DNA from 3 places in the Parabacteroides sp. AF14-59 genome. Region 2 is predicted to be linked to each of the others. Evidence: riboswitches for the same ligand, from Rfam matches in the RefSeq annotation. Region 2 holds a riboswitch; each other region holds the start of a gene.
The links. Region 2 has a riboswitch for cobalamin ahead of DWW23_RS07285 (ABC transporter substrate-binding protein). Riboswitches for the same ligand answer to the same signal wherever they lie in the genome.
Positions count from the first base shown of each region.

Region 1: linked by a shared signal. The riboswitch ahead of nrdD (anaerobic ribonucleoside-triphosphate reductase) and the one ahead of DWW23_RS07285 (ABC transporter substrate-binding protein) in region 2 are both predicted to bind cobalamin.
Region 3: linked by a shared signal. The riboswitch ahead of DWW23_RS22315 (porin family protein) and the one ahead of DWW23_RS07285 (ABC transporter substrate-binding protein) in region 2 are both predicted to bind cobalamin.

Region 1 covers NZ_QUHH01000004.1:270,932-275,207, forward strand. Annotated here, with positions in the region: gene nrdD (anaerobic ribonucleoside-triphosphate reductase) at 1-1,929, opposite strand, end outside; cobalamin riboswitch at 2,052-2,260, opposite strand; gene pgk (phosphoglycerate kinase) at 2,427-3,698, opposite strand; gene DWW23_RS06960 (NEW3 domain-containing protein) at 4,022-4,276, shown strand, end outside.
Region 2 covers NZ_QUHH01000005.1:5,509-9,784, forward strand. Annotated here, with positions in the region: gene DWW23_RS07270 (formate--tetrahydrofolate ligase) at 1-421, opposite strand, end outside; gene DWW23_RS07275 (hypothetical protein) at 814-1,266, shown strand; gene cobI (precorrin-2 C(20)-methyltransferase) at 1,355-2,053, opposite strand; cobalamin riboswitch at 2,122-2,325, shown strand; gene DWW23_RS07285 (ABC transporter substrate-binding protein) at 2,373-3,533, shown strand; gene DWW23_RS07290 (iron ABC transporter permease) at 3,543-4,276, shown strand, end outside.
Region 3 covers NZ_QUHH01000028.1:55,082-59,357, forward strand. Annotated here, with positions in the region: gene priA (primosomal protein N') at 1-1,414, opposite strand, end outside; gene DWW23_RS22315 (porin family protein) at 1,484-2,077, opposite strand; cobalamin riboswitch at 2,343-2,610, opposite strand; gene DWW23_RS22320 (right-handed parallel beta-helix repeat-containing protein) at 2,658-4,136, opposite strand; gene DWW23_RS22325 (RagB/SusD family nutrient uptake outer membrane protein) at 4,241-4,276, opposite strand, start outside.

The DNA.
Region 1 (4,276 bases), on a different contig from region 2:
GTTACAAATGGTATTAGGAATGTTGAATGTAAAATAATTACAACCTTCTATAGCTGAGACACGTAGTAACTGGCGGTATTGTTCTTTGCTCAGATGTTCTTCCAGATTCATGTGTAGTGCCGAACCACCGGTCAGATGCTCGATATAACGTCGGCCATGGATACGGAACTTGTCGACAACGTTGAGTGTCGTGTCTTCCACGATATAGAAATAGCTGTTATAACAATCGCGGAATGTCTGATACCCCGCTTCTCTGTCCCATTTAGCATGTTTTACTCCTACATTTTCGGCAGGAATCATTTCGCAGTTGAACAAGACCTCTTTATTACGGTACTTTTTGTTGTATTTTTCTACCATGCCGAGTATTTCTTGTACAAAAGTTTCATATTTAGGGTTGTCATTGATTTCGATACCCATAAACTGGGCAGCTTCTACCAATCCGTTCACCCCGATCGTAAGATACTGGCGGTTCATATTAATATAACCGGCATCGAACAGGGGGAGCATGCCTTTGGATTGTAACTGTTTCAGATTCTCGTTGTAGGCCAACTGGACTTTATGTACGAGATCGATTACCTCTTCCAGAAAGAACGGATAAAGTATACCGGACTTCACAGCATGTTGTATACAACGGTTCAGGTTGATTGTCAATACGCTTTTAGAACCGGTAGATACCCCTCCGGCTCCCAGCGTATAACTGAAACCGTTGTCCTGTATCTCGTTGCGCAAACGGCAACAACTGCTTAACGAATCGGCATTATCGCTCATGTAAGTGAAGAAGGAATGTCCTTCGGCATACATCTCGGCCGTAAAATCCCCGTATTCCTTATCGAGTACATCTCCATCTTTCGACAGGAGCGCCATAGTCTCGACCGGGAAGGTCAGGACGTTGCGGGTACGTTCTTTGTTGAACCATTTCATGAACCGCTTTTGCAACCAGTTTAACGAATCCCAGTCGGGCTTGTTGCCGTCAGGGAATACAAAATTCTCGAAAAGACTGTTGAAATAATATTTGTCATAATAGGCAATGTTCCAAAATACAGCCTGGAAGTTTCTGGCACCGGTCGGCTGGTTGATGGAATAGACTATTTGTTCGAAACAGTCTGTAATCATTTTGTCTATTGTACGTTGTTTACTGGACGAGTCTACCACATCATCAGCGTGCCGGTAATAATCTTTTCCATACTCCAATCCGACGAAATAATTCATATACATCAGAAACTCGGGAGTTGCACATGCACCGCTCAACATGCTTGAAACAATGAATACCATATTGATGAAACCACCACAGAAAGATTTCAGATTGGTTGGGGCTGTAGAGTTGCCTCCCACGGAAGCTGTACCGCTTATCAGCCAAGGATACATGGTTATACTGGCACAATAGTTGGCAAGGTTCGTTTCATCATTCTTATAAATGAAATGGTGATTCAGCAGTTCCAGGTAACGGTCCGATACTTCTTTTCCGTACATATCTTTCAACCGGTCTGTCAGCAGGCGGCGGTTCAGGCGGATAAAGTTCGATTTCGGTAACTCACCTATCAGTGTGGCGATATTTTTATTCTCTACATTGGCATTAGCGTCGTATTTACTTCCGGTAGCCGGATTGGATGCATCACAATAATCCAGTAGAAAGCGCAGTTTATCCCTAACTTCCCGATCTTCCAGATGTTTCTGCCGGTATAGCATATATGACTTTGCTACCGCATAATAATGTTCTGCCATCAAAGCAACTTCCACCTGGTTCTGAATATCTTCCACACTTGTCCCTTCGCTGACACTGATGCGGCTGAGGATATTGGTTATTACTTCCTGGGTAGCGAAACTACCTACTGATAAAAATGCTTTAGCTATTGCATTTTTGATTTTGTCAAGTGAGAATACTTCTTTTTTACCATCTCTCTTGACAATAAAAATCTCCGTGCTGATCATACTTTTTATTTAAGATTAAACAATACTTCTGTTCATGCAGTTCCGCAATGATTCCCGGAGATAAAGTGATAAATGGATCTTATAAAGGATTCATACCACTGCTTTTCACCCGAAAGCGCTGGATTCTGTCTGATTGAAATGGCAGGTCTTCTGACTTGTTTCTGTTGTAACACCTTCCCGGTCTGAGACCAGTGGTATACAGAGGTTACAACATTTTTCCTTTGCAGGAATAAAACTTACAGCTACGGGGATAGTCCCTGATTTTCACAGGATTCCCTTTTAATCTTCCTCACTGAATTGTGATTCGGAAACCATTGTCGATAACAAAGATATGAATTAATTCAATATTGCAAGGAGACATATATGGCTATGTTATTCTTCCGTAATATATCCCGGATGGGATATTATGAGGTAGTGATTATAAAACAAGAAACTCCGGTGAAATCACTTCACCGGAGTTTTATATTTAATTAGGATATTATAAACAATATCTGAAATTATTTGTACGGTTCGCCTTTAACAGCAGCGATACCCGGCAGAACTTTGCCTTCGATAGCTTCCAGTAAAGCACCACCACCTGTAGATACGTAAGAAACTTCGCTTGCAATACCGAACTTGTTAACGCAAGCAACAGAGTCGCCACCACCAACAAGAGAGAATGCACCGTTCTTAGTAGCTTCAACGATAGCGTTACCTACTGCACGAGAACCGTCAGTGAAGTTTTCGAATTCAAATACGCCTGTCGGACCGTTCCAAAGGATAGTCTTAGACTTCTTGATAACATCAGCGTAGATTTCGATAGTCTTAGGACCGATGTCAAGACCTTCCCATCCGTCAGGAATTTCGTTAACATTAGCATATTTTGTATTTGCGTCGTTGCTGAAAGCGTCAGCAATCTTAGCGTCGACAGCCAATACAAGGTTTACACCTTTTTCTTTTGCTTTCTTCATCAGGTCAAGAGCCAGATCCAACTTATCGTCTTCAACGATAGAGTTACCGATCTTACCGCCCATAGCCTTTGTGAAAGTATAAGTCATACCACCTGTTACGATCAGATTGTCTACCTTGTTCAACAGGTTTTCGATGATTTCGATCTTAGAAGAAACTTTAGAACCACCCATGATAGCAGTAAACGGACGAGCGATGTCGTTCATTACTTTTTCTACAGCTTTTACTTCTTTTTCCATCAGGTAACCGAACATCTTGTGGTCAGCATCGAAGTAATCAGCAATCAGAGCTGTAGAAGCATGAGCACGGTGAGCAGTACCGAATGCATCGTTTACATAGCAATCTGCATAAGAAGCCAATCTCTTTGTAAATTCTTTCTGGCTTTCTTTTACTGCTTTTTTAGCAGCTTTCTTTTCGTCGTCTGTTGCATCTTCTGCCAAACCTCTTGGTTTGCCTTCTTCTTCTGCATAGAAACGAAGGTTTTCCAGCAATAAAGCTTCGCCCGGTTGCAGAGCAGCAGCCTTAGCGCCAGCTTCTTCACCAATACAGTCGTTAGCAAACTGAACTTCTACGCCCAGTAATTCAGATACACGACCCAAAATATGTTTCAGTGAAAATTTATCAGTAACGCCTTTCGGACGGCCCAGGTGAGAACCTATGATTACGCTGCCACCGTCTGCCAGGATCTTCTTAAGTGTAGGAAGAGCGGCACGAATACGAGTGTCGTCTGTGATGTTGAAGTTTTCGTCCAATGGAACGTTGAAGTCAACTCTAACAAATGCCTTTTTGCCGGCAAAATTGAAATTGTCAATTGATTGCATAACTCTTGTATTTAAATTTCTGTATAAAATGTCTTTCTTAGCGCTCGCAAACTTACACAAAAATATTTTATTTCAATGTTACATTTGCAGAATAATTCGGTCTGTTTAGCATACAAATGGCTTCTTTGGGGGGTGTCTATATATAATGTATAAGGAAAAGTTCGTTTGTTATCGCATTCATGACAGAGATTTACCGGATAGGAAAGGGGGGAACTTTTATGATAGCTTTTTTTTAATTCTTTTAAAAGTATCTAATACTCTCAGTATATATATTTGCCCCCGGCTAATAAGTAATCATTTTTGTATACTCTATAAAAATCATTATGAAAATGCAAATTAACTGTTTAAACCTATTATTTGTACTGTTATTGGGAATAATCCCTTGTAGTAAAGTCCACGCTGGTGATTCTGAAAAGAGCGTGATGTTGTACACTCCCTATACAAAAATAGCGGTTCCGCCGGGGGAGTCGATCGATTACAGTATTGACGTCATTAACAAGAGTGACGAAGTGAAAAACGCGACTATCTCTGTCGAGGGAATGCCTCGGGGATGGAGTTATGAAGTAAAGTCCGGGGGA
Region 2 (4,276 bases):
CTGTAATCATATTGTGAGCGGATGTAACGGCGTGGAAGTCGCCTGTGAAATGCAAGTTGATATTTTCCATCGGCAATACCTGCGCGTATCCGCCTCCGGCTGCTCCACCTTTCATACCGAAACATGGCCCCAGCGAGGGTTCACGTAAAGCGGCTACTGCTTTCTTACCGATTTTGTTCAGTCCCAGAGCCAGGCCGATAGATACGGTTGTTTTACCGATACCTGCTTTGGTTGGCGTAATAGCTGTTACCAGGATCAGGTTATGTTCTTTGATTTTCTCTTCATCGATCAGGTGAAGGGGCACTTTGGCGATATACCGACCATAGTTTTGTACTTCTTCGCGCGGAATACCCAAACTTGTGGCTACTTCCTTTATTTTACGAAGGGAGACTTCTCTTGCAATTTCTATATCCGATTTCATGTGCTTATGTAAGTTTAAGAGGCAACAAAAGTATATTATTTTTAATTAAATAACAAAATGATAGTATGAAAGGTTTTAAAGCCGGATAACTCCATGTTATTGGTGTTATATTGATAAAAGTTACTAAAAGAAGGGTGAGAATGACTGTTTGGTAAGTAAAGTGGGCGTTTTTCGATTTATTTGTAATCTTCAGTTGGCAATATCAATGCATTTGGATAGGTTTTGTCTTAAAGTATTTTAAAATATGGATAAAGGGTTGTGATGTATGATAATTTGCCTAATTTTGCGCTGTCACAATATCAAAATGAAACTAACAGCAAGTTTATAGTGATAAAAAGAAAGTGTATAACAGTATTAAAAACTTCGGTTTATGTAATTAAGGAGATTTGATTATGGTAACAATGAGATTTAGTTTGGCGGGTGTAGCCTCAAGAGAAGCAGAAACAGGATCATGGATAAGAACAATTGTTGATTGTCTGGGAATCCGTATGTTTTCAAAGATGAATCCTTCGGTAAGTACGAGTAGTGTCGGTTGGGATACGACCAAGCAAAAGGAAATCCAGGATCTTCATCACTATGCCGTCCGCAACTTGATCCCCAAGGCCGGAGTCTATCAGATGGAATTACTGGAATCGCTGGCACAGTCTGCTTCTATTTATTCGCCGGAAGAGGTAGAATCTCTTTATAATGAGACGAGTAAGAAAATAGAAGAGATCAGCAGCCATATTTCAGGTGTATTGGTAAGTGCACGTGAGTTATGCAAGTCGGGTCATCAGAACTGGGAGTCTGTTCAGTCACTTCGTTATCATGTAAACCGCCTGCGTGGCATCGTAGAATCTGCATAGTTTTTGCAAAACAATAATCGGAGCAGATAGTATCCGTACATATCCCTTTCATTTCCGGAAGCGTTCAGCCTCCGGAATATGAAGGGGATTATTGTATGATCATCAGTGAGAAATAGGGGTATATCTTGTCTGCTATGATCTTTTTATCGGATGTATAATATTCTTTTTCTGTCCCTACGTTTTCAAAATAATGGAATTGTGTTTGCGGATGCTTGCGGATACATTCGTGTACGGCTTCCACGCATTGTGAAAGTTTCATGATAACGATTACATATCCCGCGTTTATCTTTTCACTCAATTCGTCGGCAGAAGGCGTACCAGGGATGACGACGATCTGTTCTTCCTGCTTAACGATATGTAAGCCTGCCAGCGCTCCGGCAGCAATGAAGGCCGGTATTCCGGCAATGCGCTGAACAGCGATTCCCGCAGCTGTAAATTTGTCGTATATATATTGTATGGAAGAATAAAAACCGGCGTCGCCTTCGGCTACGATAACGATCTGTTTTCCTTCTGCATAATTACTTTCAGCTTCGTTGTACAGGGCATCGTAGGCTTTCCAGGCCTCCGTGCGGTCTTTACTCATCGGAAGCATGAAACACCGGATGGCTGTTTCGCTTATCTCCAGGGCGCGTACGATATCGGCGGCTCGCGAGATGCTTTCGCCTTGCCTGTTGCGGGTGGCGGGACAGTAGATGATATCTGCTTTCTGGAGTTGGCGGAGACCTTTCACCGTGATAAGTTCCGGTTCGCCGGGGCCTAATGATACAAAACTGATCGGATAAGTCATTTTATTCTTGTTCTTTTATTTGGGATGCAAATGTGCTGAAAATAGTGTAAAGTTGCAAACTTCTTATTACTTTTGCGCTCGAAGTCGGTTCTGTAAAACTCCTGTTCATGGAGACAGATTAAAAGGGAACCGGGTGAGAATCCCGGACAGTCCACGCTGCTGTGAAGCTTTATAAACATCCTGATAATACCTTTTGCCACTGGTCTTTGCGATCGGGAAGGCATTCGGGATGGAAGTAAGTCAGAAGACCTGCCATTTTTTGCATAACGATTGTCCTCGTGGGTTTGGACGGTTTGTGTCGGATAAAAACAAATAGAATATGAATAAGTATTTAGTCGGTGGCTGCCTGTTAGCGTTAATGGCTACATCATGCGCATCGAAAGGAAATCAGCAGGAAAAAGAGAATGCATCGTCGCAACAAACGATTACGACGGATAGGATGGTTCAGATTACACCTAAATATGCCGAAGGTTTTCAGTTGACCTATGCCGACGGTTATGTCCTGATGGATATACATGACCCTCAGAATGAAGAAAGCACGCATTTCCTGTATGCGTTGGTTCCCCGTGGGACAAAGCCGGAAGGTATTCCTGCCGATTATACGGTGATCGAAACACCTGTGCGTAGTGCCATTTGTATGACCTCCCTGCAACTCTCCAATTTCATTAAGTTGGGAGCGGAGGATAAGGTGGTAGGTATCACGAGTACGCGCCATCTGTTTAATAAGACTATCAATAATCAGCTGAAGGATGGAAAGACGGCGAAGATCGGGATCGAAGGTAATTTCGATAATGAGGTGATTATGAGTATCAATCCCGACCTGATCCTGATCTCTCCCTTTAAGCGTGGCGGATACGAGACGATGAAAGATATCGGTATCCCTCTGATTCCTCATCTGGGGTATAAAGAAATGACGCCGCTGGGCCAGGCTGAATGGATTAAGTTTGTCGGCCTGTTACTCGGGATAGAGCAGGAAGCCAATGAGAAATTCTCTGCTATAGAGAACCGCTACAACGAATTGAAAGAACTGACTGCCGAAGGTAAAGTGCAGAAACGTCCTATCGTGTTCAGTGGCGAAATACATGGTGGCAACTGGTATGCAGTAGGAGGAAAGAGCTTCCTAGCACAACTTTTCAAAGATGCCGGCGCTGATTACTTTTTGAAAGACGACGATCGTTCCGGCGGTGTGACGCTCGACTTCGAGACGGTTTATAACCAGGCGGATGAAGCCGATTACTGGCGTATCGTAAACAGCTATCCGGGAACATATACTTATGAATCACTGAAAGATCAGGATCCCCGTTATGCAGACTTCCGTGCTTTCAAAGAAAAAGGAGTGATCTACTGTAATATGCGGGAGAAACCTTTTTACGAAAGCATGCCGACCGAGCCGGAGGTTGTATTGGGCGATTTATTGCATATCTTCCACCCGAATCTACTGCCGGATCACACGCCTGTCTATTATGATTTACTTAAATAAATAGGGACGATGAAGTATTCTAACACTATCCTGATGCTTTTGATCCTTGTCTCGATCGTCGTGTTGCTGTTTTTGAATTTGGTGTTGGGCTCTGTTTCGATTCCTTTCCATTCGGTTTGGAATATCATCTGCGGCAATGGAGATGAACCGGTCACCTGGCAGAATATTATCTGGAAGTCACGCTTTCCGCAGGCCTTGACGGCATTAGTAGCCGGAGCCGGATTAGCGATCAGCGGACTTCAGATGCAAACCGTATTCCGTAACCCATTGGCTGGACCTTCTGTGTTGGGTATCAGTTCCGGTGCAAGTATGGGAGTCGCCTTCGTTGTCTTGCTGAGCGGAAGCCTGGGAGGCGTGGCGTTGAGTAAGCTGGGTTTTATGGGAGAGATTGCCTTATCCATTGCGGCCATAGTCGGTTCCTTATCTGTCATGGCACTGATTGTTTATGTCTCGCAGAAGGTAAAAGGGAATGTGACGCTATTGATTATCGGAGTGATGATCGGCTATGTGGCAAATGCCGTGATCGGTGTATTGAAATTCTTTAGTGTGGAAGAAGATATCCGTGCTTATGTAATCTGGGGGCTGGGAAGTTTCTCACGTGTCTCCGGTAATCAGATGATGCTTTTCGTGGCGATTATGGCTATCCTGATCCCTCTTTCGTTTCTATTGATAAAAACATTGAACCTGATGCTTCTTGGCGACGGGTATGCCCGTAACCTGGGACTGAATATCAAACGGGCACG
Region 3 (4,276 bases), on a different contig from region 2:
TCAGGCAATCACCGAAACGGGAAGTCAGTTCTACCAATCCATATTTACCGGTCGTTGCATTGAAATAAGAGTCGATCGAAGGGGTCGCAGACCCCAACAATGTCTTTGCCCCGTGCATCCCCGCCAATACGATAGCAGCATTACGGGCATGGTAACGTGGTGCCGGGTCTTGTTGTTTATAGGTATTCTCATGTTCCTCATCCACAATGATCAGCCCCAGGTCCTTGAACGGAAGAAAAAGAGAGGAACGTACTCCCAGTACGACCATCGGTTCTCCCCCATGAAGCAGCTTATTCCAAACCTCCACACGTTCATTGTCGGAAAATTTGGAATGATATACCAGCAACTTGTCTCCGAACAACTTAGCCAACCGCTCCGTGATCTGGGTCGTTATAGCGATCTCCGGAAGCATATACAAAACTTGCCGGCCCATCTTCAACACCTCATCGATCAGACGGACATAGATTTCAGTCTTTCCGCTCGAAGTAACTCCATGAAGCAAACAAACCTCTTTGGAAGTAAAAGTATCATGTATCTCGTTATAGGCTTTTTCCTGTGCCGGACTTAGCAAACTAAGCGACTGCAACCGGCATACCGGGACTTGCAAACGTCCGACTTCTTTCTCATAACTCTCCAGGACTCCTCGTTTCAGCAAACCTTCCAATATAGCAGATGAACAGCCACTGTGCTCCAGCAATTCTTTTCTTGAAACCTCCTTACTCAGAGCAGGGTTTAAAGCATGACTTAAATCGAGAAAACAAACCAGCAAAAGTTCCTGTTTTTTTGCCCGCTTAAAATCGGCAAAAACCTCCTGTAAACGTTCCTCAGTAGCATATTCCTGCGACAACCGGATAAATGTCTGCATTTTCGGAACAAACCCTCGTTTCATTTCTTCGCTGACTTCAACAGCTCCACGAGCCATCAAAGAAGCCACAACCGGTACAACATTACGCAATCCGGTTCTTTTCTCCAGTTCCGATACAGTTAATTTGAGTACACCTTTGAAGGCATCCAGTACTGCTTGTTCATTGGGGCGCAAAGGACCGTCTGCCTCAAAATCAGCATTATAAGTCACAGCCGTTTCACTTTCCAGTTTTAACCCGGAAGGTAAGGCTGCTTTATAAACATCTCCCAGTTTACACAAATAATAAGAGGCTATCCATTTCCAGAAACGAAGTTGCGGCCTGCGCAACACGGGACTTGCATCCAGCAAGGCATAGATCTCTTTTGTTTCAAAATCCGTATTCGGCCTACGTTCATGCACATCCATGACAATCGCTGTGTAATAACGTTTCTTACCGAAATGAACAATGACCCGGCAACCGGGAGTTACGGCAGCCTCCAGGTCCGCAGGAATGCTATAAGTATAGCTATTTTCCAGCGGCAGGGGTAGTATGACATCTGCATATTTCATTTACGATGCCAAAAGTAACAAAAAAGGCCGGACTGTTAAAGCCCGGCCCTTCATATCTTATGTCTGTTATCAAAACAAAATGGCAGCTGTAATAGACCATCCGCGGTTCTTGGCATTCAGGTCGAATTTCTCAGAACTATAGTTATCGGTTAGTCCCAAACCGTAATTTACACCGATCTGCAAATGACTGATCAGTTCCGCACCTACACCGAAGTTAAGGCCTGCACTAAAGTTTTTCGCTTTTATCTGATCTCCTAAAACATCCCATATTTTATCCCCTCCTACACGGAAACCGACATACGGACCGGCAGAAAGATAGGCTTTGACAAGAGGAATACCGAATTTCCATTTCAGATTTACCGGTATATCGAGATAATCTGTTTTCATACTTGTTGAAGAGGCCGATCCTTCCGCTTTCATATCTACTCCTTTCTGTGAATAAAGGATCGCTGCATCCAATCCTATTCCGACCAGAGGAATCGTTGTTTCGATCATCGGACCGATCTGGAAACCTGTCACGTTATCCGCTTTCAGTATATCGGAATTCAGATGAACGGACGATATGTTTAAACCGCCTTTCACCCCAAACTTCAGCTGGGACTTGGCCGGTACGGCTATGAATGCCATCAAAATAATCAAAACTAAACCTGTAACCTTTTTCATATTGCCTGTTGTTAATTAATTACTGTTTGCAAATAAACATACTTTTCCAATAATAAACAAGTATTCCAGCCTTACTGTTCATTCATTAAAAAGAAAAGCATGCACCGGACACGGAGCTCATCCCGCAAACCGATCCATGCCTCTTTTCCTAATTATTATGGCAAAATAATTAAAAACAAATACACCAGGACAACGACAGGATGAACGGGAGTAAGAATATAGAGGCAGAATTGCCTTTTGTTCTCTTCCGGCCTTTCCTCGAAGCCGTCGAAATAATATGCCTTGCAGGTCTTCTGACTTACTTCCGGATCGGGCGCCTTCCCAACTTTTGTCAGTTGACAGTTGATAGTTGACAATTGACAGTTAAACTGTCCACTGTCCACTGTTATCTGTCAACTCCTTCGTCAGTGGCATGAGTGTTGCCTTATCCGTTATGAAGCTTACAGCAGCGGGACTGTCCGGGATTTTCACCCGATTCCCTTTTAATCCTTTCCTGCGAATACAGGCCAGGAACAATGCATGCCGCAAATATAGAGAGTTTTTTCGGATTATCACAACGAATGCCTATTTTCGTTAGAGACTATTCTATTTTAGCCTGATCGGTGCTTTGTTTCAATCGATCCAACACTTTCTCCCGCAAATATTCGGGAAACTCCTTATGGAATGGAAAGCTGGATAGTAAATCTAATTCTTTTTCAACAGCGGAAGAATCTTCAGGCCTGTCGATAAAATTGCCATAATAAGTGTTACCTTCAAATTTGGTATTAATGCTATTACCTGTCACAAACTTATATTGCAGTTCATCGTTCATGATATAGAAGATATTCCGCTTGAAAACCGTATTCTCCGCCCAGGGACCACCCCAGTTATCCATCACGAGCACTGAACGATCTATATCGGGAGAAGGCTTTTTCATGATAACGATTACGTTATCCTCAATAGCCGTCTGTTTAGCCGGTCCGGAAATATGGATTACCGGAGAGAACCAACCCGGACGAGTCGGATACGGACGCAAACCGTCATTAATACTTACATTGTGGCGGATAATCGTATTTTCTGTACCTATATTATACGGCTCTCCCAAAGAGTTACCTTCATTACAAACCATCACAAAACCTCCGGCATTATCGTGGCTGAAGTTATACTGGATAAGCGTATTACGACAGTTGTAATCCGAATCGAATCCTTGTGCATCCCACTTGGCAAACTGACCGCTTACTTCGTTGAACTGGATAATTGTATTATCACAACTCCACGGCCATATCCCGGCTGCGGCATCTTCAATCCTTAACAGATCAGGACTGTCCCTCACCACATTATGTTCGACCAATGCACCATCACAAGCGATCGGGACAATCCCATCCCCCGGAACTTGTTCGATCAGATTCCCCCGGATAACGACATTCAAACTCGGGAACCATTTATCACGACCTGAATTTCCATTTCCGGTAATGCCATTTCGATGACAACGATAGATATGGCAGTTCTCAATCAGTAAATCGACAAAACGGGTCGGTACTTCTTCTCCACCGTTATGCCAGTAAATACCGTTTCCTGCTCCTTCATTCTTAATACAACTACCGTTCACATCATGAACAGTCAGGTTCTTTAAATGGATATGGTGAACATCTCCTTTATCCCAGGCGTAAATAATCACTCCGTTTCTGCCCGGATCCGGTTTTTCCCCTTTATTTGTTATCTCCAGATTATTAACCTCCCAATATTCGAGACCTTCAAGCAACACTGTGTGTTGCTTGAGCCCGTTACCATGTAAAACGGGCTTTTTGCCTTCTTCATAACTACTGACAATGACAGGCATTTCTTTACTACCACTACCTTTCGGTTCAAACTGTCCTATGTATTCCGTACCCGATTTGAACAAGATACGGTCACCCGGTTCGAACATCTGTTCATTCAGTTTTTTCAAACTCTTCCAGGCGGTTGAAGGTGAATTTCCTGTGTTGCTATCATCACCCGTCAGACTATCCATATAAAATGTCCGCGAAACAGGACTACAGGCACATAGCAATAAAGCCAAAAGCAAAGTGCATATTTTCATCTCTAATTAATTTATTTGTTAACCAATATTCAAAAGGGGATGTAAAAAGTCCATGTTAAGGAACCCTGATAACAGGACTTTAATACATCCCTAAACTTATCATTTTACCAATCCGGATTTTGATTCAATAGTGTATTTTT